Regions from separate parts of the Neotabrizicola paludis genome, predicted to be linked through region 1. Evidence: riboswitches for the same ligand, from Rfam matches in the RefSeq annotation. Region 1 holds a riboswitch; each other region holds the start of a gene.

Region 1 (6,757 bases):
TCTTCAGCACTTCGGGATCTTCCGAACAGCTGGTGCCGCCGGCCCACATCACGGCCATGTTCACGACGTCGTTCATTTCCGGCACGACGTTGATCTTGCCCTTCAGCTCGTCCGGCACGTTCAGGAAGATGTCCGAGGTGTTGATGTCGCCGGAATAGACCGCGGTATTGACCGCGATGCCGGTCGTGCCCCACTGCCACGGAATCGTATAGGCGCGGCCCGGATCCCATTCGACATCCATCCATTCGGGGGCAATGTTCTTGTGGTTCGGAATCTTGGACAGGTCCAGCGGGACGATCAGCCCCTTCTCGACGAAGATCCGCACATATTGATGCGTCGGCACAACCAGGTCGAAACCATGGCCGCCGGCTTCGATCTTGGCCAGGGCCGCGTCGTTGCTGTCATAATCGGTCACCGTGACGGTGATGCCGGTCTCCTTCTTGAACTTCTCCAGAAGCTCGGGGCTGGTGTAATTGCCCCAGTTGAACAGTTGCAGCTCGCCTTCGGCTGCGGCCATGCAGGCCGAAGCCAGCAGGATCGCGGTTGCGCCAAGCAGTTTCTTCATGGATCGTCTCCCGGTTGGTGGTCTTGTCGTTCTCAGAAACGCTTCAGTCATTCTTCTTGCGCGTCAGCAGGAAGAAGGCGGTCAGCAGGGCCACGGTCACCAGAAGAAGCATCGAGGAGACCGCATTGATTTCGGGCGTCAATTGGCGACGAAGCTGGCCCAGCATATAGGTCGGCAGCGTGTCCTGCCCGCCCGCCTTCACGAACTCGGTGATGACGACGTCGTCCAGCGAGATGACGAAGGCAAGCATGGCCCCGGCCGCGATGCCCGGTGCCAGAAGGGGCAGGGTGACACGACGGAAGGTTTGCCAGGGTGTCGCGTAAAGATCGGCCGCGGCCGTCTCCAGCGCCAGGTCCATCCCCTCCAGCCGCGCGCGGATCGGCAGATAGGCAAAGGGGATGCAGAAGGCGCTGTGCGCCAGGATCACATAGCCGATGCCCTGGATGCCGGTCGCCTGCTTGATGATGCCGAACAGGATCAGAAGCGCGACCGCCGTCACGATCTCGGGCACCATCAGCGGCTGGTTGATCATCACATAGATGAAGGTCTGGCCCTTGAACGCGGCCCGCCGCGTCGTGCCCAGCGCCGCCATCGTGGCGACCGAGGTCGAGATCGCCGCGGCGAAGACCGCGATGATCAGGCTGCGCAGCGTGGCGTCCTTGATCTGCTGATTGCCCCAGGCTTTGACATACCAGTCCAGCGAAAAGCCGCCCCAGACCGCGACCGACTGGCTGGCATTGAAGCTGTAGGCGACCAGCGTGAAGATCGGCAGATAGAGTGCGATAAAGACGACCGCCGCCGTCGTCGCGAAACCGGGAAGGCGCGCGACCTCAAAGCCCCTGTTAGCCATGACGCGCCCCTCCACCCCGACCCGCATAGCGGACATAGATCAACAAAGCGGCCGTCACGACGATCAGCAGCAGCATCGACAGCGCCGCGCCCAGGGGCCAGTTGCGACCCTGGCCGAATTGCAGCTCGATGAAATTGCCGATCATCATCTGCTTGCCGCCGCCCAGAACGCGCGGTGTCACATAGGCGCCCAGGCTGGGCACGAAGACCAGGATCGAGCCGGCAATGATCCCCGGCTTGACGATCGGCAGGATCACCCGGCGCAAGACCTGCACGCGGCTGGCATAAAGGTCGTATCCCGCTTCAAGAAGCCGCATGTCGAAACGGTCGATGGCGGCGAAAAGCGGCAGCACCATCAGCGGCAGATAGACATAGGTCATGCCGACGAAGATGGCGAAGGGGCCGTAGAGCATGTCCAGCGGCGTCTCGATGACATGCAGCTTCAGAAGGACCGTGTTCACCAGCCCTTCTTTCCGCAGCACCTCGTTGATCGCATAGGTGCGGATCAGCAGGTTGGTCCAGAAGGGAATGGTGATCAGGAACAGCCAGAAGGCCCGGCGTTCCGGCGACCGCGTGGCGATGAACCAGGCGGTCGGGAAGCCGACGATGAAGGTGAACAGCGTGGTCAGGAAGGACAGCGACACCGAGCGCCAGAAGATCGTCAGATGCGCATCGGCCAATTGCCAGGTGTCGTCGAAGATGTCCTTCGTCCACAGGATGCCGACCCAGCCCCCGGTCGAGAAGGTCCATTCCACATTGCCGTATTTGCCGGGGGTGAGGAAGGAATAGATCGCCACGATGATCAGCGGCCCAGCGGCGGCGCAGAACAGCAAGACCAGGGCGGGGGTCGAGAGCAGCCAGCCATTCCTGGCCGAGCGTCTGATGACCCTGTCTTCGGCGGGGCTCATCGTCAGTCCTCCACCTTCTGCACGGCGCCATCGGCGAAGCGCAGGCCGACCGTCTGGCCCACGGCATAGCCCGCCTCGCCCGTCGCCGGGCTTTGCAGCCGCGCCACCACTTCGGTTCCGTCCGCCAGCGCCAGATGGCAATGCGTGTCCGTGCCGAAATAGACCAGGTCCTTGACCGTCGCGTCCAGCCCGCCCTCCTCGGGCTTGCCCAGGCGCACCTGCTCGGGCCGCACCGTCACCGTGGCCGCGCCATCGGCGCGCAGCCCCGGCACCGGAATCCGCGCCCCGCCCGCCAGGCGCAGCGCGTCATCCTCGGCCCGCCCGGTCAGGAAATTCGTCTCGCCGATGAAGCTCGCGACAAAACGGTTCTTCGGTCTTGTGTAGATTTCCTTCGCCGTGCCCACCTGTTGCAGCTTGCCGTTCGACATCACGCCGATCCGGTCCGACATGGTCAGGGCTTCTTCTTGGTCATGGGTCACGAAGACGAAGGTGATCCCGGTCTCGATCTGCAACCGCTTCAGCTCGACCTGCATCTCCTTGCGCAGCTTCAGGTCCAGCGCGCTCAGCGGCTCGTCCAGAAGCAGAACCTTGGGCTGCGGCGCCAGGGCGCGCGCCAGCGCCACCCGCTGTTGCTGGCCGCCCGACAACTGGCTGGTCTTGCGCCCGGCCATCGTTTCCAGCTTCACCAGGGCCAGCATCCGCTCGGTCGTGGCCTTCACCTCCGAGGCCGGCTTGCCCAGCATCTCAAGGCCGAAGGCGATGTTCTGCGCCACCGTCAGATGCGGGAAAAGCGCATAGGATTGGAACACGGTGTTCACCGGCCGCTTGTTCGGCGGCAGCGTGGTGATGTCGGCGCCATCCAGCAGGATCGTGCCATCGGTCGGCATCTCGAAACCCGCGATCAACCGCAGAAGGGTGGTCTTGCCGCAGCCCGAGGGCCCCAGGAGGGTGAAGAACTCGCCGCGCAGGATCTCGACCGACACGTCGTCCAGCGCCCGCACCGCCGCTGTGCCCTGGCCAAAGGCCTTGATCACATGCTGCGCCAAAATGATGGCTTCTGCCGCCAATACCGATCTCCCCCTGTGTGAGCCCCGGTCAAAGCTGGGGCATTATTTTGATCATATTGTGCGTCACGACGATGGCTTGTCTAGCCCTTCCTTTCGGCTTTATCCGGCAATCGGGGCGCGTTTCGCGGCCCAGGGGGCCGCGCGCTCGATTTCCGCGCATAGCGAGATCAGCATTTCATCGGACCCAAAAGGCGCGGCCAGATGCACGCCGATCGGCAATCCGCCGTCCGACCAGCCCAGCGGCAGGCTTGCGGCAGGTTGCCCGCTGGCGTTGAAGACCGCGCAGAAGGGCGAATAGGCGAAGATGCCCTGCGGCCCGGTGCGGAAGGCGACGTAATCCTCGGTCTCATGGCTGAACCGGCCCACCTTGGCGGGCGGCTCGGCCAGCGTGGCCGACAGAAGCACGTCATAGCCGGGGCCGGACTCGGGGTCGAAGAACCGCGCCATCTCGCGGCCGAAGGCATGGATCTTGCCCACGGCTTCCAGATAGCGGGTCGGATGCAGCGTCTCGGCATGGGCGCAGGCGCCCCGGCTGACGCCCTCGACCAGATCGTCGGTCATCGCGCGACCGTCCAGCGCATGGCGGATGCCCAGGGCGGTGCCCACGGCGACAATATCGGTCCAGGCCCGCATCATGCCCGGCACATCGGTGCGGGGCAGGGCAGGGGTGACCTCATGGCCCAGAGCTTGCAGCAGCTTTGCCGTTTCCAGAACCGCTGCGCGGACCTGCGGATCAATCGCCTGGCCCGTGAAGGTCGTGTCGCACAGCGCCACCCGCAGCCGCTTGGGCGGGCGGCTGATCGCGGCGGCATGGCCTTGCGCCAAAGGCGGCGCCCAATAGGGCGCGCCAGGATCGGCCCCGGCGCAGGCATCCAGCATCACCGCCGTGTCCCGCACGCTGCGCGTCAGGAAGCCGTCGATCGCCATTCCTGCCCAGCCCTCGCCGGCATAGGGCCCATCGGGCAGCCGCGCCCGCGTCGGCTTGAACCCGAAGAGGCCGCAGCTCGACGCCGGTATCCGCACCGATCCGCCGCCATCTGAGCCATGGGCGAAACTCACGATCCCCGCAGCGACCGCCGCACCGGCGCCGCCGGAAGATCCGCCCGACGTGTGATCGGTGTTCCACGGGTTGCGGGTCGGCCCGCCATAGACGGCGCTTTCGGTTGCCGCTCCGATGCCGCCTTCCGGGCTGGTCGTGCGGCCAAAGGTCACGACCCCGGTCGCCTTCATCCGGCTGAAGATCGCGGAATCGCCCGGATAGACCGTATTGGCATGCAGGCGCGAGCCGTTGTGGCTGGGAAAGTCTTTCGCCTCGGCACCCAGGTCTTTCAGCAGGAAGGGTACGCCCCGGAACGGTCCCGGCGGCAGGCCTGCCTTGATCGCCTCGCGCGCGACGCCTTCCTGCACCAGAACGACGGCGTTGATCGCCGGATTGCGCGCCTCAACCGCGGCCAGGGCGGCATCCAGCAGCTCGTCCGGGCTGACCTCGCCCCGTGCCACCAGCCCCGCCAGCTCGGTCGCGTCCCGCGCCCCAAGGTCTCCAATCATCTGCGACTCTCCTTTTCCTTGCGGCCATGCTGGCCGGGCGGGACGGCCGGGTCCACCCCCGAAACGGCGGTTTGGGCGGGCGGAACGGCGGGCTGGGGCGGAAGACCTTTGGAAGACGTTCGGAAGACCTTTGGAAGACGTCGGAAAAACCCTGCGATGCGGCGGTTTCAGACTCTGTCGCGACCGCGTCGCGCTTGACTCCGCCCCTGCCGGGATTAAGGAGAGAAGGCCTTCGGTTCCGGGGTCAACGCCCCGGATGAAAAGGGAACGCGGTGCGGGTGTCATACCCAATTCCGCGGCTGCCCCCGCAACTGTAGGCGGCGAGCAAAGGTGCGACAGGCCACTGGGAAACCGGGAAGGCGCGCCCGAGCGATGACCCGCAAGCCAGGAGACCTGCCAGGGTGATCACCCTTTCCGCAGCGCGGGGCGCGCGACGGAGGGCGGGCATCCGCCAGTGGTGACGACCAGGGTCGCGGGGGCTTTCCCCGCGGCGGATCGCATCAACGGCGGCCCCGGCCGCAGCAAGGGAACGACCATGCAAACCCTCCCGCGCCTCGCGCTTCTCGCCGCGCTTACCTGCGGCACTTCTCTCGCTCCGGCCCTGCCCGCCGCGGCGCAAGATGATGATATCATTGATCTTGGTGAAATCGTTGTCTCGGCCCTGCGCACCGCCGTCGAACGGTTGCGCACCGGCGTTTCCGTCTCGGTTCTCGGGCCGGAGGATCTGGCCAAGGATCACGACGCCACCGTCGCCACCACGCTTGCCAAGCTGCCTGGGGTCGCCGTCACCCAGTCCGGCCCCTTCGGCTCGACCACCAATCTGCGGATCCGCGGCGCCGATGGCCGCTACCTCGCGGTCTTCGTCGACGGCATCAAAGTGTCGGACCCTTCGGGCACCAATGTGACCTTCGATTTCGGCAGCCTGATGAGCGCCGATATCAGCCGGATCGAGGTGCTGCGCGGCTCGCAATCGGCGCTCTGGGGCGGCTCGGCCGTGGGCGGCGTGATCAACATCACCACCACAAAGGCGCTGGAAGAAGGCTTTCACCAAACGATCTCTGCCGAAGCCGGCAGCTTCGGCACCGCCCGTCTCAGCTATGGCCTGACCCAGAAGGATGACCGCCTGGACCTGGCCTTCAACGCCACCCAATTCCACACCGACGGCTTCTCCTCCTTCGCCGGCGGGACCGAACGGGACGGCGCCGACGCCACCCGCCTGTCCTTCTCGGCGCGCTACAAGGTTTCCGACACTCTGGCCCTGGGCGCCGCGGCCTTCGTGCAGCGCACCGAACAGGATTACGACGGTTACACGCCGCTGTTCGTTCTGGGCGATCTTGTTGGATATACTCAGGAAAAGACCGAAATCGGCGCGCGGGCCTTTGCCGAGCTGACCCTGGGCAATACAAGCCACAGCTTCGAAGTCAGCGCTCTGGATGTCGATCGCAGCTATGACGAGGCTGGCGACAGGTCCAGCTTCGGCGGCAAGCGGCTGAGCTTTGGCTGGCAGGGCACGACCGAGGTCTCCCCGGCCCTTACGCTGGTCTACGGTGCCGACTGGTCCAAGGAGACGGCCGATTACACCAATCTGCCCGGCGGGCAGGCCGACACCACGATCTACGGTGCCTTCGCACAGGCCGTCTGGGCGCCTTCGGAAACCTTCGACCTTTCCGCAACCGTCCGCATGGACCATTCCGGCGGCTTCGGCGATTTCCCCACCGGCCGCATTGCTGCCGCCTGGCGGCCCGCGACCGGCACCACACTGCGGGCTGCCTGGGCCACCGGCTTCCGCGCGCCGTCGATCGACGAACGCTTCGGCGACT
Region 2 (6,757 bases), on a different contig from region 1:
TCGCGCTGGTTTGCGGGCTGCCTGCGCGACAACTGTCGATAGCGTTCATGGTGCTGATACATCATGCCCCGCATCCGCAAAAGCCAGACCGAACCGGCCGCACCGACGAGCGCTGGGTGGAAGTCGGTGTTCAGCCCTTCCCATTCGGTCAGATCGCGCGGTTCGGCGCTGCGCCCCATCCGCTCCAGCCGATACCAGGCCGCGATCAGCCGCTCCTCCCAGGCCCGATCCCCGCGCGGGCCGAGATTTTTCTGGCCGCCGTGCTGACATTCATTTTCTTCACGCTGCTCTTGGCCAATGTGGCAGGCCGCTTCTTCGGCGCTCCGCTGATCTGGGTCGATGAGGTTGCGGTCAATCTGATGGTGATCGCGACTTTTCTGGCCGCGGCTGCGGCGATCGTTGGCGCCAGCATATCGCGGTGACGCTGCTGCCCGACTGCCTTTCGCCCCGCAGCGCCGCCGTCCTGCGGCTGCTCGCCGATCTGCTTTTGCTGGTGTTCACGCTGCTGTTGGGCTGGATGGTCTGGGTCTGGTTCGACCCCCTGGCCGCAAGTGCGGCGGCCTCGCTCGAGGCCTTTTCGGCCCAGAGTTTCAACTTCATCTATCAGGAGCCGACCGTGACGCTGGGCATCCGCAAGGTCTGGTTCTGGCTGATCCTGCCGGTCTTCGCCATCGCCGCGACGGTGCATTGCCTTGCCCAGATCGAGGCCGACCCGAAACATCTTAGGACATTCGCAAAATGATCGTTGGCAGCAGCTTCATCGGCCTTGCCCGTTTCCGGCGCGCGCCAATGGCATGGCGGCGGCGAGACACTTGCGATCGCAAGCGCTTTGGCGCGTCGCCTAGGGCAGTGCAGGCTCGCGCCGCATCAGGTAGATGTCCATGATCCAGCCATGGGCGGCGCGGGCGCTGCTGCGGGTCTCGAGGATCTGCGACGCGACTTCGGCGAGCGGGCCAGAGATCAGAATTTCCTCTTCCATCCCGACATAGGCCCCCCACCAGATCGAGATGCCTGTCGGATCGAGCGTGCCGAAGGCACCGCCCGCATCCAGCAAGATGACCACCGTGTCGCTGCCCGCGGGCCAGCCCGTCTCGCGCAGGGCGCGGCCGGTGGTGATGGTCACGGGGGCGCCAAGCCCGTTCAAGGGAATGGCATGGGCGGCGCAGAGCGCCTGAATCGCCGTGATCCCGGGGGTGACCCGCAGGGTCAGCGGCAGGCGTTTGGCCAGACGCTCGGCGATGCGCAGGGAACTGTCGTACAGCGAGGGGTCACCCCAGACCAGAAGCGCCACCTTCAGCGGAACCTCGGGGCGGAGATGGGGGCGGATGGCCGCCTCCCAGGCCAGTGCGATGGCATCATGCCAGTCGCTGACGCGGGCGAGGTAATCGGGCGTTGCAGGGTCGCGGACGGGCAGATCGAAACCCTGCACATGGGTCGCGGGATTGGTCACGCAACTTTCGATTATACGGTAGCGCAGGCCCGCAAGGTCGGCCTTGTCCTCGCCCTTGAGCGGGACAAGGATCAGGTCGGCCCGGTCCATCGCCTTGGCGGCCTGGGCGGTGACATGGTCGGGATTGCCGCTGCCGATGCCGATCAGGTCGAGGGTGATCATCGGGCTTTCCTGCAGGAGAAGCCGCCGCGCCCGAACAGCGCGACGGCAGGGGTTGTCACCTTAGACAGTGGCGGTTTCCTTCGACCAGAGCGCGCCAGCCGTCCAGCCCAGCACCGCCCAGACCACAAGCCCGACACCCAGCACGCGTGCGGCGAAGGTGGCGGCCAGTTCGGGCGGGGCGACGCCGGCGAAGCCTTCCAGATGCGGTGCGCCAATCAGATGTGGCGCGGCGAGGAGGGCAAGGCCAAGCGCGGCATAGACCGCGCCCTTGCCATAGGCCAGAAGCGCGATGCCGGTCGCTGTCGACAGCACCGTGCCCCACCACCAGACCTGCCGGGTGGCCAGCTCGGCCGCCGCTGTGCCGGGCAGTTCGGGCGCAAGACCCAGGGCCGGGGCAAGCTGGAAGGCCGCGAAGCCCGCGATCCCCCACAAAAGCCCCTCGCGCGCGCCGACTCGGCGGCCATAGGCCATGGCAAGGCCGAATCCCGCGACCAGGATCAGCGCATAGGCGCTGTAGATCAGGATCGAGAACAGCCCGGTCAGCGCATTGCGCTGGAACTCGGACGGCTCTTCCCCCGCCGTGCCATGGTCATGCGCACCGTGGTCATGCCCGGCTTCGGCCTCGGCAGCGGCGCCATGATCATGGTCTTCAGACGCGTCATGACCCTCAGCCGCCGTGCCCTGGAAATGGGTCAGACTGCCGGATTCATACTCTTCCGCCAGAAGGATCGACTTCTGAACGAATGCGAAATGCAGCAGGGCCGCCAGCAGCCCCGCCGCAACGCCAGCGAACAGCGCGCTGGCCAGCATTTTCTGGATCATGATGTCAGTGGCAGGGGAAGCCGGTGGCGTGACGCATGTCATGCGCGGCGTCATGCAGCGCGGCCGATTGCGCATGGCCTGCGACGAACAGGGTCGCGCCGCCCAGAAGGGCCACGAAAAGAACGGCCATCAAGGCCGAGGATTTGTCCGACGCGCGCAGCGCGGTCTGGGTATTGGTCATCTTCAGTCTCCTTACCGTCACACCCGACGGCGGTTGTTGCTTTCGTGCCTGGCCGGTCTCCTGACTCGCGGGTCGAAGCTGCTTTCCGCCTTCCCAGCCCGGTGAGGGGCCAGTGGCCGTTGGAAAGCCGCTCTCCGCATACAGTCGCGGGGGCGGTTGGGGCTTTGGGCGCCGTATTCGGTCCGCCCTTTCCCCATTCCCGTTTCAGTCCGAGCGCTTTGCGCCTGATCGGACGCCATGCCCCGCCAGTTGCCATCAGGATGCTGTCAGGGTCAAGCGCGATTGCGGCCTGCGGGTCGGCGATTGCGACGGAATCAGCCCGGAATCCGCGCCAGCGCCTTTAGGCGCAGCGCGCCAAGGATGCGGGCATCGGCAAAGGTGCCATCGGGCGAAACGGCATAGCGGCGGGCGAAGTTGACAAGATCGGCAAGGTCGCTTTCACCAAGATCGCCAAAGAGATAGGCGGTCTTGCCCGCGCTGCGGAAGGCGCAGGTCGAGGCGCGGGCGCAGCCCGACATGCAATCGGCGGTCTGGACCTTTGCCGCCACGCCCGCCTCTGCCAGCGCCTGCGCCAAGGGCGCGGCAAAGCCCGTGCGGCCCAGGGCGCAAGAGGTGCAGAGCGTGACGGTCAGGGCGGCGGGTTCAGGCATCGGCCAGCGGACCGTAAAGGATCAGCGCCGGGCTTTCGGCGGGGGGCGCGTCCACGAGCATTGCGGCAAGCCCGGCCAGCGTGCTGCGGGTCAGGCGCTGGTCGGGATGGCCCACCGCCTCGGCCAGAAGGGTGGATGTTTCGGGCGACAGGCCCTCGGCCTGAAGCCGGGCGGCAAGGGCAGGAAAGCTGCGCCGCCCCATGAAGACCACTGTCGTCGCCTGCGGATCGGCCAGCGCGGCCCAGTTAAGGCCTTCGGGCAGGCTGCCGGTCACATCGGCCCCGGTGACGAATTGCACCCGGCGCGCGGTCACCCGGCGGGTAAGCGGAATCCCCGCCGCCGCCGCCGCCGCGCAGGCCGAAGGCACGCCGGGCACGATTTCGAAACCGATCCCGGCGGCTTTCAGGGCAGTGATCTCCTCTTCCAGCCGCCCGAACAGACCGGAATCGCCGGATTTCAGCCGTACCACCCGTGCGCCAGTGGCGGCATGATCGACGAGAAGGCGACTGACATGATCCTGCTTGGGCGAGGGCTTTCCGGCGCGCTTGCCCACCGCGACCAGTTCCGTGCCCGGTCCGGCATGGGCAAGGATCGGGCCTGAGGCGAGGTCATCGAACAGGATGACATCGGCCCCCGCCAGAAGGCGCGCGGCCTTGAGGGTCAACAACTCGGGATCGCCGGGGCCGGCGGAGACGAAAGAGACGAAGCCAGTCATGGCTAGGGGTCCTGCGGGGCAAGAGAGGCGGCGGGAGCGATCAGGTGGAAGAACGTGCCGGAGACGGTGCCACCGCCCGGCTGGGCCGCGAATGAGCCGGTCTCCGCCACCTCGGCCCCTGTCGCGTCGGTCACGCGGGCCAAGGGCGCGTCGGGCTGCGAGAGGATCGTGGCATAGTGGAATTCATGGCCGCGCAAGGGGCGCGTCCCCTGACCGGGCAGGGCACGATGCGGGCGAGCAAGGCGATAACCCAGATGCATGCGCCGCTTGGCGAAGCTGGTCTCAAGCCCCAGCAGCCCGGCCATGCGGTGGCGCGCGCCATCGGCGGCGACCAGCCCCGCGCCAAGCGCCATGTAGCCGCCGCATTCACCATGGACCGGGCGGGTCCGGGCGAAATCGGCCAGACCAGCGCGGAAGCCTTCGGACGCGGCCAGTTGCGCGGCGTGAAGTTCCGGATAGCCGCCCGGCAGCCAGCAGACCGTGGCGCTGGGGTCCGGGGCCTGATCGGCAAGGGGCGAGAAGGGCAGGATCGTTGCCCCCTGCGCCCGCCAATCGGCCAGGAGATGCGGATAGACGAAGGAAAAGGCGGCGTCGCGGGCCAGCGCGATGCGTTCGCCCGGGGCGGGAACTGGGGCGCTGGGCGCGGGCGGAAGGGCATGGGCGGCGGCCAGCGCGCGGATCGCATCAAGGTTGCAATGGGCGGCGACGAAAGCGGCGGCTTCGGCCAGGATCGCCTGCAGGCGCGGCAGTTCCTCGGCCTGCACAAGGCCCAGATGGCGCTCGGGCAGGGCGACCTCGGCCCGGCGCGGCAGGGCGCCCAGCACGGGCAAGCCCGCCGCCGCCATCCCGGCGCGCACCAGCGCCTCATGCCGGGGCGAGGCGACCTTGTTCAGGATCACGCCGCCGACCGTCAGCCCGGCGCGGAACCGGGCCAATCCCTGCGCCACCGCGGCCGCCGTCTGGGCCTGGCCAGAGACATCGAGCACCAGAACGACGGGCCAGCCCATCAGCGCCGCCACTTCGGCGCTGGCGCCGGTTCCGGTTTCACCGGCTGCGGCGACGCCGTCGAACAGGCCCATCGAGCCTTCGGCCAGCACGAGATCGGACCCCGCCGCCACATCCGCCAGAGCGGCGATGCGGCCCGGTGCCATGGCCCAGCTGTCCAGGTTCACCGAAGGCCGGCCTGCGGCTGCGGCGTGGAAGGCCGGATCGATGTAATCCGGCCCGCTTTTGAACGGTTGTACGGTCAGTCCGCGCGCGGCGAAGGCAGCAAGAAGGCCCAGCGTCACCGTGGTCTTGCCCGTGCCCGAAGCGGGGGCCGAGATCAGAAGGCCGGGAGGCGGCGTCGGTGTCATTCGCTTCCCGCCGGAAAGCGCGGCTCGGCCCCAACCGGGCGGTAGCGGCGGTCGTAATCGCCCGCGTAAAGACGGCTTTCGGCAAAACCTTCCGCCGCCAGCGCGGGGCCGACAAGGATCAGCGCCGTGCGCTCGCCCGCGCCGATGGCCGGGTCGATCGTGGCGAGGGTGGCGCGGTGCAGGCGCTGGTCGGGCCAGGAGGCACGGAAGACCACCGCGACCGGGCAATCGGGCCCATAGGCGGGCAGAAGCCGTGCCTGCACATCGGCCAGGACATGGACAGAAAGATGGATCGCCAGCGTCGCGCCGGTGCGGGCGAAGTTCTCGAGCGTCTCGCTCTCGGGCATGGCCGAGGCGCGGCCCGAAGTCCGCGTCAGGACGACCGACTGTGCAAGGCCCGGCAGGGTCAGTTCGACCTCAAGCGCGGCGGCTGCGGCCGCAAAGGCGGGAACGCCGGGGGTGATGTCAAAGGGAATGTCCAGCGCGCGCAGGCGGCGCAGCTGTTCGCCCATCGCCGACCAGACCGAGAGGTCGCCGGAATGCAGCCGCGCCACATCCTTGCCTTCAGCATGGGCGGCAGAGATTTCGGCGACGATCCCGTCAAGGTCCATCGGGGCGGTGTTCACGATCCTCGCGCCGGGCGGGCAATGGGCCAGCAGAGCCTGCGGCACAAGGCTGCCGGCATAAAGACAGACGGGGCAGTCGGCGATCAGGTCGCGGCCCCGCAGCGTGATCAGGTCGGGCGCGCCGGGGCCGGCGCCGATGAAATGGACGGTCATGGGTGGGGTCCTTGGGTTGCGGCCATGGCGCAGGTCGCCATGCCGTCGGGCGCGGAAATCCGCGTCACGCTGAGTGTGGCGCCCGGTCCGGCGGCGGCCAGAGCCGCCGCTTCGGCGACCGAGCCGGTGCCGTGCAGCGCCTCGATCCGGGCCGAGCGGGTGGGGGTTGCAATGCCTGCCACTTCGACGGCACGGATTTGCAATCCGGTGCGGCGGGCGAGGTCGGCCAGCGTAGGGTCGGCCGCCTTGGCGGGCAGGGTCGCCAGCGCCTCGGCGCGGCCGCCCTGCGCCTCGACGGCCGCAAGCGCCGCCTCGAGCGCGGCAAGGCTTACGCCTTTGCGAAAGCCAAGGCCAGCCACCCTCATCGCGTGACGCTCCATTGCACGACGGGCCTTGCGGCCTGCCAGCCCCGAAAGCCGCCCAGAGGCGCCGCTTCGGCAAGGTCGATCCGCATCAGGCTTCCGCCATGGGCGGCGTGAAGGCTGGCGAGCAAGGCTTCGGTTTCCAGCGTGACGCCATTGGCGACAAGGCGGGTGCCGGGCGGCAGAAGGCCCCACAGCGTGTCATGCAGCGCGGCAGAGCCGCCGCCGCCGATGAAGGTGGCATCGGGCGGAGGCAGGGCGGCAAGCGCGTCGGGCGCGCG
Region 3 (6,757 bases), on a different contig from region 1:
TCAGTTCGATTTCGCGCCGCATGTTTGGCGTCAGACCGGCAAAGATATTCTCGACGCTCAGGGGGGCGTAAACCCAGCCGACAAAGGCGTCCCGGCGTTCGGTGACATACATGGGCCGGGTTTCTGCCCGGTAGACCGGACGCAACAAAAGGAAACCGCGCTGCCGTAGGTCGTTCTGCACAAGGTTGATCGGCTTGCTGAGAATGGTTTTGCCGCTGTCTCTGGCCGCCAGCGCCGCATTGCGCCGGTTCGCCTCGAAGCTGATGTCCAGGCCGACGGCGTTTGCCATCTCTTCGAGAGGTTCGATGAACTTGATGAGGAAAAGTTCATTCCCGGTCGTTGGTGGGTGCGGCACCATATCCGGGACGCCCTCGGTCGTCATATGGGCGAGGAAGCCCGGCAGCTTGTCCCTTTCCACCGGGACGATCAGGCCCAAACCACTGACGCCGGGCAAGTTTGTTCCGATGTCGATCCGGTCGACGAAGGTGCGCCAATCCTCGCGTGTTAGATGGGCCGAGGCCAGCACCAGGCCCTCGCCTGCCGCAAGGCTTTGCTCGTAGCGTCGCATCCGCGCTTCGAAGGCGACGACAAGCTCGGTCGCCATTTGGTCGAAATGCTGCTGACCGCGCGCACGGGTGCCGTTGATGACACTGGTCCAGATATAGAAGGTCAGCACGAGGCTGACCGTCACCACCGCCAGCGAGGCCATGTTCAATCGTGTAAGGACGCGGCCCCGCCACTGGATCGGGTCTTCGCGCCACCAAGGCGCCATGATGGCCAGCGGAAAGATCAGCAGGACGCCCATCGCGTCGCCCGCCCACCATACGGCCCAATTGCGGGCCGCGCTGGCCAGCGGCACCGTGCCCGCAGCCATCAGGGACAAGGTGCCGACCGTGGCCGCAATGCAGCTCCCCGCCGGCCCGATGAGCAGGAACAGCAAAAGGATATCCGAGCGTTGGACAAGTTTGATTGGACGCCCGAAGCGCCGCCGCACGAGTGCTGCCACCACCACTGCCTGGGTGGTCGCGCCCGTGGCAAGAAGTGCGGGGACAAGGAACGTGTGCAGGCTCGGCCCGGTATGAAAGCTCGCGGAGATCCAGATATTGATGGTGAAGGATCCGAGAAAGATCCCCGGCCATGTGTCACGGTGGTACAGAAGCACGGCCGCCAGTGCGATGCCGGCCCCGGGCCAGATCAGCGAGGCATAGCCTGGCGGCAGGGCGGTCATCCAGCCCAGCCAGCCTGCGAGCGCATAGCTCGCTGCGATGCAGGCGATCACCAGTCCAGCCCGAACCAACCCCGCCGCGCGCAGCGGAAGGTCGTCATCTGTCTTGGTCTGGCCGATGCCCGCCATCTTGCCCCTTCCGGTGCCGCGCATTTTCTGCGCCTGCCGCGCTTGGCGCGGGCCCGGTTAATTTCGCCTGTTGGTTGACCGTATCAAGTGACGCGACGCGCCGCCAGCACAGAATGGCTGCGCCTGTGGCGCCGAGGCCGCTCAGGGTGGCGTTTCGCCCAGCACCTGGGCCGCGACCTGGCCCTGGCGCAGCATGTCTTCCAAGGTCAGAGACTCGATGATCAGCAGATAGGACCAGAAGACCTCGGCAAAGGCCTTGCGGATGCGGCAGCTCGCCTCATCCACGCAATCCTCGCAGCGCTGATAGGCGCGCCGCGACAGGCAGGGCAGGGGGGCGATGGGCCCGTCGATCGTGCGCAGCAACTCGGATATCGAAATCTGTGCCGGTTTCTTGATCAGACTATAGCCGCCCGACCGTCCACGGATCGAAGCGATCACGCCCGCATTGCGCACTTCGAGCAGGATATGTTCCAGAAAGCGTTTCGGCGTGCCCGACCGTTTCGCGATTTCCTCGATCGTCAGGGGTTCGGACCGTTCCTTTGCCGCCTCGTCGGCAAGCGCCAGAAGCGCCTTGAGCGCGTATTTCATCTTCTGCGTGATCATGGGGCAAGCCTAGGAGGGACACTCGCATTTATCAACGGCGGCTTTATCCATTGTGCAGCGGCAAAGCCAGCACATGCCATGCCAAGTCTTGCCGAGCCGGCATAGATCAACTCTATACACGATAAAAACGATAGACAAAAAGAGTATTTATGTCATTGTGGGCGGAACCGACCTGGTCGCCGTCTCTTGGTGCCGCACCGAACATTGGAGAAGAGCCATGGAAGACCTCGATCTGATCGACCGTAAGATCGTGGCCGAACTCATGCAGGATGCCACGCGTCCCATTGCGCAGATCGCCGACAGGGTCGGTCTGTCGCAGACGCCGTGCTGGAAACGCATCCAGAAGCTTGAGGCGGCGGGCGTCCTTACCGGCCGTGTCGCCTTAGCCGATCCCCTGGCCCTGGGTTTCGGGTTGACCGTCTTCGTCGGCATCGAGGCCCCCGATCACGGGCCTGACTGGCGTGACAGCTTTGCCGCCGCCACCGCCACCATTCCCGAGATCATGGCAGTGTACCGGATGGCGGGCGAGATGGATTATCTCCTCCACGTGGCCGTGCCGGACATGGAGGCCTATGACCGGCTCTACAAACGGCTCACCGATGCCGTTCCCATCCGCAACATCACATCGCATTTCGCGATGGAGCGGATCAAATACACCACCGCCTATCCCGTCGACACGCGAAACCGCTGATCCGGCAGCCTGTCGATCCCCGGGGGAAATTCTGCGGCGCGACGGGGGCCCAGAGAGAAAACTCTGCTGCGGGGCCGGGGCAGTTTGGAAGCACAATACACGACAAACATGGTAGTGTATTCTTAGTCCCCAGGTGGGGCGGTATGGTGAAAAGGAGATGGATCATGTCGAAGACGCTGATCGTTCCGGGGCTTGACGGCTCACCTGCACCGCATTGGCAGGATTGGTGGCTGACCGTTGAAGCCACGGCTCAGATGGTGGCCCTTTCGGACCCATCGCATCCGGTGCCGGCGGTTTGGGAATATGAGTTGGGCGAGGCCGTCCTGCGCAACCCCGACAGCATCCTGGTCGGCCATTCTCTGGGCGCCGTTCTGATCGCCCGTCTCCTGGCGCGCTACCCGCATCTGCCCGTGCGCGCCGCCCTGCTGGTGGCGCCTGCCGAGACGCGCGGCAGCGACCGCATTGGCCATTTTGGCCCGATCCCCGAGCGTCTGCTGCCTGTGCCCGCCACGGTTGTCGCCAGCCGCAACGATCCGTGGATGACATTGCCGCGCGCCCGGCAACTTGCCTCGTCCTGGGGGGCCCAGCTCGTCGATCTGGGCGAAGTGGGGCATATCAACGTCGCCTCCGGCTTCGGTCCCTGGCCGCAGGGGCGCGCCTTTCGCGACGCCTTGATTCTGCGCAGTGCGCGCGCACCCTTTGCCTGGGCCGCGCAAACCGCCTGGCGGGCGGTTTGACCACGTCTCCGCGCCGCAAGGTGACGCTGTTCCACCGGGGCAAGGGCGCGTGGGAAAAGATTTTGGGTGCATAATAACGATATAGTTGGTAGATAAATCAGCATAACGAGTCGCCCACGAACCGAAACCGGGATGCGCCGCCGCTGCCAGGCTCGCGTCCAGAAAGGCCACCGCTGCGGTGGCCGCAGTCCGAGGTCCGAGATGAACCGTCTGTTTCGCAACAGTGAACCCAGCCGCGCCGATTATGTCGGTCTTGCCGTCTTCGTTGTGATCCTGTCTGGCACCTTTGCGCTTTTGTTGATCTAGGTCTTTTGCTGCGGCGGTCGGCCGCGGACAGGGCTTTTCTATCGGCCTTCTCACGCGGGCTTGACGTTTCCACTGTTGCTCAAGCTGCCCCAACGCCCCATCACTGAGGCCATGGCGCGCGGCGGTCTGGCCGTGCCGGGCAACAAAGGGGCAGGGCGATGCAGATCAGGCTTGGCGCGGCGGATATCCTTCCCGCAGACCCTACTGCGCTTCTGCTCGGCCGCGTCTGGGCGCAGGCCTCGGGCGGGCCTTGCCCGATCCTTGTGCGGCGCGGTCAGGTTTTTGACCTGTCCCGTGTCTCGCCGACGGTCGCGGGCCTGCTTGAGCGCGAGTTTCTTACCGAAGATCTTGAAGACGATTTCCCCCTCCTTGGCGAGTTGGACGAGTTCCTGGCCCAAGGCGGAAATGAAGGCCCTGTCGGTCGGCTGCTTGCCCCCTGCGATCTCCAGCCGGTCAAAGCTGCGGGCGTCACCTTCGCGGGCTCGATGATCGAGCGCGTGATCGAAGAACGTGCCAAAGGAGAACCCGCCCGGGCCGAGGCCCTGCGCGGCGAACTGGCCGAAATCCTGGGTGGAAACCTGCGTGGCGTGGTGCCGGGCAGCGCCAAGGCGGCCGAGGTCAAGGCGCATCTGCAAAAGGCCGGGCTCTGGTCGCAATACCTTGAGGTCGGCATCGGCGCCGATGCAGAGATATTCACCAAGGCTCCGCCGATGTCTTCCCTGGGAAGCGGCGCGCAGATCGGCGTCCATCCGGCCTCGGTCTGGAACAACCCCGAACCCGAGGTCGTGCTGGCGATCAACTCGCGTGGGATCATCTGCGGCGCGGCGCTTGGCAATGACGTGAACCTGCGTGATGTCGAGGGGCGCTCGGCCCTGCTTCTTGGCAAGGCCAAGGACAATAACGGAGCCTGCGCCATTGGCCCCTTCCTGCGCCTCTTCACCCCCGATTTCCCACGCGAGCGGCTAGAAAGCCTGAAACTGACGCTCAAGGTCGAGGGTGAGGATGGCTTCATCCTGCAGGCCAGTTCCGATATGAGTCAGATCTCGCGCCCGCCGGCCGACATCGCCGAACAGACCCTGAACCTGAACCATCAATATCCCGACGGCGTCATGCTGTTCCTGGGCACCATGTTCGCTCCGGTGCAGGACCGCGACGGCAAGGGCCAGGGCTTCACCCATCATTGGGGCGACCGGGTCGAGATTTCATGCCCCGAACTTGGCCGCCTGGTGAACGAGGTCCAGCCCAGCGACCGCATCGCGCCCTGGAGCTTCGGCCTGCGCGCGCTGATGGAAAACCTCTCGCATCGGGGGCTGTTGTAGGCGGGGATTCCGCGCGCCGCGAGGGGTCCTGTCGGAAAGCGACGGGCGAATGTCGCCGTCGCGCTGCGGGCTCGTCGCTCCTGACATAGATTGAACCCTGCAAGGTGCCGCTGGCGACAGCGGAGAATTGGGAAGCCGGTGCAAGACCGGCGCTGCCCCCGCAACGGTGACGGGACAGGGGCGCGGCAATCGCCACTGGGGAAAGGGAGCCCCGGGAAGGCGCCGCGCCCGGGCCGCAAGGCCCATGGCCCGCAGCCCGGAAACCAGCCTTGCAGCAGACGTCAAGCCGCGGGCGGCGGTGCGGGCGATGGGCCGGGCGTTTCCCTCAGAAGCGCGCTCGCCGCCTTCGTCCCATTGCCCGTCAGCACTCCGAAAAAGCCCTGCCAGTCCAGAGGTCTAATCCATGTTGAGCCAGCCCGAAATTGCCGCCGAGCTTGCTGCCCGCCAGCCGAATTTCTCTCTCTCCCGCGCGCTGTATTGCGACGAGGGCACCTATGCCGCCGATCTGGAGCATGTCTTCTACCGCGAATGGCTTTTCGCCATCCCGGCCTGCGAGCTGGACCGCCCCGGCGCCTATGCCACGCTTCAGGTCGGCGCCTATCCGGTGGTGATCACGCGCGGCAATGACAGTGTGATCCGCGCCTTCCACAATGTCTGCCGCCATCGCGGCCAGCGCCTCTGTTCCAAGGACCATGGCCATACACCCAAACTCGTCTGTCCCTACCACCAGTGGACCTATGACCTTGACGGCAAGCTGCAATATGCCCGCGACATGGGCGAAGGCTTCGATGCCGGAAAGTTCGGCTTGAAGAAGGTCCATTGCGTCGATCTGGGCGGGATGGTCTTTGTCTGTCTGGCCGATGTGCCGCCGCCCATCGCCGAACTGGCCAAGCCGCTGATGTCTTACCTTGCGCCCTCGGGGCTGAAGGATGCCAAGGTCGCCTTCTCCTCAAGCATCGTGGAAAACGGCAACTGGAAGCTGGTGATCGAGAACAATCGCGAATGCTATCATTGCGGCGGCTCGCACCCTTCGCTGTGCCGCACCTTCTCGGACAACCCGAAGATTGGCGCGATGGACGGCCCGCATTCGGCCAGCGACGAGATCCTGGCCCACTGGACCCGCTGCGAAGGGGCTGGCCTGCCTTCGCGCTTCGTGATGCACCCGACCTCGCAATGGCGCCTGGCGCGGATTCCCCTGCTGAACAATGCCGAAAGCTACACGATGAGCACCAAAGCGGCGGTGGCCAAGCGCATGGGCGCCATGCCCTTTAACGATGCGGGCAGCCTGCTGTTCTTCCATTACCCGAACACCTGGAACCACTTCCTCGGTGATCATGCCATCGTCTTCCGCGTTCTCCCGATCAGCGCGACCGAAACTCAGGTGACTACGAAATGGCTGGTCCACAAGGACGCGGTTGAAGGCAAGGATTACGACCTCGAAACCCTGACCCGCGTCTGGCTGAACACCAATGACGAGGATCGTCTGGTGGTCGAGGAAAACCAGAAGGGCATCCTGTCGCCCGCCTATGAACCCGGCCCCTATTCGATGATCCAGGAAGAGGGCGTGGTGCAGTTCGTCGACTGGTACTGCCGGCTGATGGAAGGGCGCCTGTCGCCCCGCCCCGCGATGGCGGCGGAGTGATCCCATGCCCAAGCAAAGGATGAACTGGTCGGCCGAACCCTGGAACGACAGCGAGCTTCTGGAATGCGCGATGATAGTGCCGGAAAACGGCGACACCGCCTCCTT

The links. Region 1 has a riboswitch for cobalamin ahead of ACED67_RS12945 (TonB-dependent receptor plug domain-containing protein). Riboswitches for the same ligand answer to the same signal wherever they lie in the genome.
Region 2: another riboswitch for cobalamin. It lies ahead of ACED67_RS20440 (CbtB domain-containing protein); the one in region 1 lies ahead of ACED67_RS12945 (TonB-dependent receptor plug domain-containing protein).
Region 3: another riboswitch for cobalamin. It lies ahead of ACED67_RS20300 (aromatic ring-hydroxylating oxygenase subunit alpha); the one in region 1 lies ahead of ACED67_RS12945 (TonB-dependent receptor plug domain-containing protein).

Annotation. Positions count from the first base shown of each region.
Region 1 is NZ_JBGTYM010000005.1:176,686-183,442, reverse strand. It holds gene ACED67_RS12970 (ABC transporter substrate-binding protein) at 1-565, opposite strand, end outside; gene ACED67_RS12965 (ABC transporter permease) at 609-1,415, opposite strand; gene ACED67_RS12960 (ABC transporter permease) at 1,408-2,322, opposite strand; gene ACED67_RS12955 (ABC transporter ATP-binding protein) at 2,325-3,389, opposite strand; gene ACED67_RS12950 (amidase) at 3,489-4,937, opposite strand; cobalamin riboswitch at 5,153-5,352, shown strand; gene ACED67_RS12945 (TonB-dependent receptor plug domain-containing protein) at 5,473-6,757, shown strand, end outside.
Region 2 is NZ_JBGTYM010000013.1:74,726-81,482, reverse strand. It holds gene ACED67_RS20465 (FCD domain-containing protein) at 1-179, opposite strand, end outside; gene ACED67_RS20460 (TRAP transporter small permease subunit) at 261-422, shown strand; gene ACED67_RS20455 (hypothetical protein) at 419-742, shown strand; gene cobF (precorrin-6A synthase (deacetylating)) at 842-1,612, opposite strand; gene ACED67_RS20445 (CbtA family protein) at 1,673-2,434, opposite strand; gene ACED67_RS20440 (CbtB domain-containing protein) at 2,439-2,615, opposite strand; cobalamin riboswitch at 2,649-2,870, opposite strand; gene ACED67_RS20435 (DUF1636 family protein) at 2,930-3,265, opposite strand; gene cobA (uroporphyrinogen-III C-methyltransferase) at 3,258-3,980, opposite strand; gene ACED67_RS20425 (cobyrinic acid a,c-diamide synthase CobB) at 3,983-5,335, opposite strand; gene cobM (precorrin-4 C(11)-methyltransferase) at 5,332-6,114, opposite strand; gene ACED67_RS20415 (cobalamin biosynthesis protein) at 6,111-6,479, opposite strand; gene cbiE (precorrin-6y C5,15-methyltransferase (decarboxylating) subunit CbiE) at 6,476-6,757, opposite strand, start outside.
Region 3 is NZ_JBGTYM010000013.1:45,786-52,542, reverse strand. It holds gene ACED67_RS20325 (CHASE domain-containing protein) at 1-1,378, opposite strand, end outside; gene ACED67_RS20320 (Rrf2 family transcriptional regulator) at 1,496-1,957, opposite strand; gene ACED67_RS20315 (Lrp/AsnC family transcriptional regulator) at 2,175-2,648, shown strand; gene ACED67_RS20310 (RBBP9/YdeN family alpha/beta hydrolase) at 2,813-3,385, shown strand; gene ACED67_RS20305 (fumarylacetoacetate hydrolase family protein) at 3,850-5,010, shown strand; cobalamin riboswitch at 5,096-5,296, shown strand; gene ACED67_RS20300 (aromatic ring-hydroxylating oxygenase subunit alpha) at 5,414-6,652, shown strand; gene ACED67_RS20295 (FAD-binding oxidoreductase) at 6,657-6,757, shown strand, end outside.